DNA from 2 places in the Shinella yambaruensis genome. Region 2 is predicted to be linked to the other one. Evidence: predicted binding sites of a transcription regulator. Region 2 holds the regulator's gene; the other holds the start of a gene.
What was found. Region 2 encodes LexA, which represses DNA repair genes until DNA is damaged. Its sites were predicted from a motif close to TGTTCNNNNTGTGTTCNG; they were not measured.

Region 1 (2,399 bases), 1.2 Mb from region 2:
CCTGAATGCGCCAGTCCACGTCGCGCGGCGAAATACCGGCAGCCGCCAGCGCCCGCGCCGCATCCCGCCATTCGGAAAAATCACCGCGGCCGAGCAGGGGGATCGTATGCATCAGAGCAGCGAAAGCTGTTCCGGTTTCGGGGCAAAGAGCGTCTTGAGATCTGCACGGTCGGCAAGACGCCGGGGTGTCCATCCCTCGGCCTCGATGAAGGCGCGCACCTTGCGCAGGGAAACGCCGAGCCGTGCCAGATCCTCCAACCGCAGGCGGCGAAAGCGGCGGCTGGACAGGATCGCATCCACCGTCTTCAGGCCGAACCCCGGTACCCGCAACAGGGTTTCGCGCTCCGCACGGTTGACGTTCACAGGAAAGGTCTGACGTTGGGTTAGCGCCCAGGCAAGCTTGGGGTCCATGTCCAGATCGAGCATGCCGCCTGTCGATGCCGTGATCTCGTCCACACCGAAACCGTAAAAGCGATAAAGCCAGTCAGCCTGATAGAGCCGATGTTCGCGCACCAGCGGCGGCTTGATGAGCGGCAGCGCGCGGGAGGCGTCGGGAATAGGACTGAAGGCGGAATAATAGACGCGTTTCAGGCCGTAGCTGCCGTAGAGCCGGGCGCTCGTCCTCAGGATCGTCGCATCGTCGGCTCCATCGGCGCCAACGATCATCTGTGTGCTCTGCCCGCCCGGCACGAAACGCTTGCGGCGCTTGGTCTGCAAGGTCGGCTCGTCCGCCGCCTCGATCTTGCGGCGCAAATCGCCCATGGCACGACGAATGCCGTCCGGCCGCTTCTCGGGCGCAAGACGCCCGATGCCCGCGTCCGTCGGCAGTTCGATGTTGAGCGACAGGCGGTCCGCATAGAGCCCCGCCTCCTCGATCAGCTCCGGAGCGGCATCGGGGATCGACTTGAGGTGAATATAACCGCGGAAGCCGTGCATTGTGCGCAGGTCCCGCGCCACGCGGACCATCTCGCCCATCGTATGATCCGACGAGCGGATGATCCCGGACGACAGGAAAAGCCCCTCGATATAATTGCGCCGATAGAATTCCAGCGTCAGCCAGACCACCTCGTCCGGCGTGAAACGCGCACGCTCCACATTGCTTGAGGACCGGTTGATGCAATAGGCACAGTCGAAGATGCAGAAATTGGTGAGCAGGATCTTCAGAAGTGAAATGCACCGCCCATCGGGCGCATATGCATGGCAGATCCCCGCACCTTCCGTGGAGCCAAGGCCGTTGGACCTGAGCGAATCCCGTTTCTCTGTCCCGCTGGAGGCGCATGACGCGTCGTATTTGGCGGCATCCGCCAGGATGGCCAACCGATCCTGTAGCGATTTCTTCATGAATGTTCACTATATGTTCCGTCTCGCGCTGTCAACAGCTCTCCCGCAGCCCGGCGACGGCGCCGAGGAACATGAACACAAGCGTCCCCGTGATCCAGCCCCCACGCCTCACATATTCGGATAGACAGGCCCCTCTCCGCCTTGGGGTGGGACCCAGTTGATGTTCTGGTTTGGGTCCTTGATGTCGCATGTCTTGCAGTGGACGCAGTTCTGCGCGTTGATGACGAAGACGTCCTTGCCGTCCTTCTCGACCCATTCGTAGACGCCGGCGGGACAGTAGCGGGTGGACGGGCCGGCATAGACGTCGAGCTCGGAGGTCTTCTGCAGCTCCGGGTTCTTGAGCTGGAGGTGGATCGGCTGGTCCTCCTCGTGGTTGGTGTTCGACAGGAACACCGAGGAGAGGCGGTCGAAGGTGAGCACCCCGTCCGGCTTCGGGTAGTCGATCTTGTTGTGCTTTGCCGCCGGCTCCAGGCTCTGCGCGTCCGTCTTGCCGTGCTTCAGCGTGCCGAAGACGGAGAAGCCGAACAGGGTGTTCGTCCACATGTCGAGGCCGCCGAGGGCGACGCCGATCGCCGTGCCGAACTGCGACCACAGCGGCTTGACGTTTCGCACCTTCTTCAGGTCCGAGCCGATGGCGCTGTCGCGCCAGCCCTGTTCTATTTCAATGGGCTCGTCATTGGCCCGGCCGGCCGCGATGGCATCCGCCAGCTTCTCGGCGGCGAGGATGCCGGAGAGCACCGCATTGTGGCTGCCCTTGATACGCGGCACGTTGACGAAGCCGGCCGAGCAGCCGATCAGCGCGCCGCCCGGGAACGACAGCTTCGGCACCGACTGCCAGCCGCCTTCGGTGATGGCACGCGCGCCGTAGGAGAGGCGCTTGCCGCCCTCGAAGGTGCCCCTGATGGCAGGGTGCGTCTTGAAGCGCTGGAATTCCTCGAAGGGATAGAGATAGGGGTTCTTGTAGTTGAGATGCACCACGAAGCCGACGGCGACGAGGTTGTCCTCCAGGTGATAGAGGAAGGAACCGCCGCCGGTCTTCATGCCGAGCGGCCAGCCGA
Region 2 (2,399 bases):
ATGCGGGAACGTTGCTTGTCGGCCTCGGCCTCGCCATCGCCTGCTGGCCGGCCGGACGCGATGCGCCGGAGGCGCTGGTGTCGGAGGACGGCCGCCTCGTCGCCATCCTTCATGGCGAAACCGTCGCGACGAACCGTGCGCGGCCGCCGGACTTCATCTATGCGCAGTGGCGGCGCGCCCTCCGGCTCGGCGATCTTGCAAAACCGGACATCCGCCGGAGCGCGGGATTGACTATCGAGGACGCGGGCGAGCCCTCCGGTGCAACCGGAGACCGGAAACGGCCCCGGCGCAAGGCCGACCGGCAAAAGGCGAGGGACGCCATGGCCGCGGCTTTCACGGCGGCGAGAGAGGGCGACAATTTCGTTTGCGAGGCAAAGGCATTCTGCGCCGCCGTCTCGCCGAGCGGCTGGCGGATCGTCACCCTGGACGACGTCGCCTTCCTGGGCACGGCCTGCGACGCCGCCGATCTCGTCGTCGTTCCCTTTGCCCTCCGGCTGGAGGTCTGCCGTTCGGGCGCCCGCCTGGTGACGGCGCGTCATCTGAGGCGAACCGGCGCCCTTGAGATCCGGCCGGATCCTGAAGGCGCATCCGGCGCTCTCTCCGGGGCCGATATCACGCCGGCCGTCGAAAGCCTAAACCGGCCGTGGTCCCGCCATCGCACCTATGACTGGCGCACCGGCACCTTCGATCTTCCGAAGGATCAGTTGTAGCGGCGGATGAGGCCGACCAGCTTGCCCTGGATCTTCACGCGGTCCGGCCCGAAGATACGGGTCTCGTAGGCGGGATTTGCCGCTTCGAGCGCGATGGACGCGCCCTTGCGGCGGAAGCGCTTCAAGGTCGCCTCCTCGTCGTCGACAAGCGCCACGATGATTTCACCGGGATTGGCGCTGCTGGCATTGCGGATGATGACCGTGTCGCCGTCGAGAATGCCGGCCTCGATCATCGAGTCGCCCTTGACCTCCAGCGCATAGTGCTCGCCGTTGCCGATCATCTCGGCCGGCACGGTGATGTCATGCGTGTTGTTCTGGATGGCGGAGATCGGCACGCCGGCGGCGATGCGGCCCATGACCGGTACGGAGACGGAAGACGGGATCTCCGCGATCGGCGTGCGCTGCGGCGGGGCGGCGGCCGGGGCCTGCTTGCCGCGGCTGCCCTCGATGACCGCCGGCGAAAAGCCGCGGCGCGGCTGCAGGCTCTGGGTATAGGCCTCGGGAAGCTTGATCACCTCCAGCGCGCGGGCCCGGTTGGGCAGGCGCCGGATGAAGCCGCGCTCCTCCAGCGCCGTGATGAGGCGGTGGATGCCGGACTTGGAGGCGAGATCCAGCGCATCCTTCATCTCGTCAAAGGAGGGGGGAATGCCGGACTCCTTCATCCGTTCATGAATGAACAGGAGAAGTTCCTGTTGTTTGCGCGTGAGCATGGCCCCTCCACCGAGAATCGTGTGAAACAAATCCAGAACAGACACTATCTGTTCCATATGTGTTCCGCAAGGGGTTGCTGAAACAATAATAGTACTGTTCAGGCGGCAGGTTCGCGCAGGAGAAGAACCGCGCAGGGCGTGCCCGCCGGGGCCGCCGGGGCGTGGGGCGGGCGCACGAGCAGGCCTTCGGAGACGGCGAACGCCTTCATCATCGAGGAATCCTGCTTGTCGAGGGGCGTGACGAGCAGTTCGCCGGCGGGGCCGCGGGCGATGCGCGCGCGGACATAGTCCTGCCGGTGGTCGTTCTCCCTGAGCGGCACGGCGGCGACGGCCGGACGTTGCCGGTCTTTCGCCGGCAGGCGGGCGAGGCGGCGCACGAGGGGGGCGAGGAAGAGATGCGAGCAGACGAGGCTCGAAACGGGATTGCCGGGCAGGCCCACCACCTGGACCGCGCCGAGCCGGCCGACCATCAGGGGTTTTCCCGGGCGCATGGCGATGCGCCAGAAATCGAGTTCCATGCCCGCCTCGCCGAGCACGGGCTGCACGAGGTCGAAATCCCCGACGGAGGCGCCGCCGAGCGTGACGAGCACGTCGATATCCTGCGTCAGCGCGTGGCGCACGGCCTCCAGCAGCGCCTGCCTGTCGTCGCGAACGATGCCGAGGTCGATCACCTCGGCGCCGGCCTCCCGGGCGAGGGCGGCGACGCCGTAGGTGTTGGAGGCGATGATCTGGCTGGCGCCGGGCGGCGTGCCGGGCGGGACGAGCTCGTCGCCGGTGGCGAGCAGGGCGATGCGGGGGCGGGCATAGACCGGCAAGACGGGGTGGTTCATCGCCGCCGCCACGGTCAGCCGGCCGGCATCGAGCACGTCGCCGGACTTCAGGACGACCTCGCCCTCGGAGAAATCCTGGCCGCGGGGACGGATGTGGCGGCCCTTCGGGGTGAGGAAGGTTGTGCGGATGCGGCCGTCTTCCAGCACCT

Region 1: the regulator LexA is predicted to act here: its motif matches at 1,345-1,362, upstream of WMC41_RS02840 (putative DNA modification/repair radical SAM protein).

What each region holds. Positions count from the first base shown of each region.
Region 1 is NZ_CP150638.1:588,380-590,778, reverse strand. Features, by position in the region: gene WMC41_RS02845 (UdgX family uracil-DNA binding protein) at 1-112, opposite strand, end outside; gene WMC41_RS02840 (putative DNA modification/repair radical SAM protein) at 112-1,341, opposite strand; gene WMC41_RS02835 (4Fe-4S dicluster domain-containing protein) at 1,450-2,399, opposite strand, start outside.
Region 2 is NZ_CP150638.1:1,754,486-1,756,884, forward strand. Features, by position in the region: gene WMC41_RS08705 (ComEC/Rec2 family competence protein) at 1-710, shown strand, start outside; gene lexA (transcriptional repressor LexA) at 701-1,420, opposite strand; gene WMC41_RS08715 (molybdopterin molybdotransferase MoeA) at 1,519-2,399, opposite strand, start outside.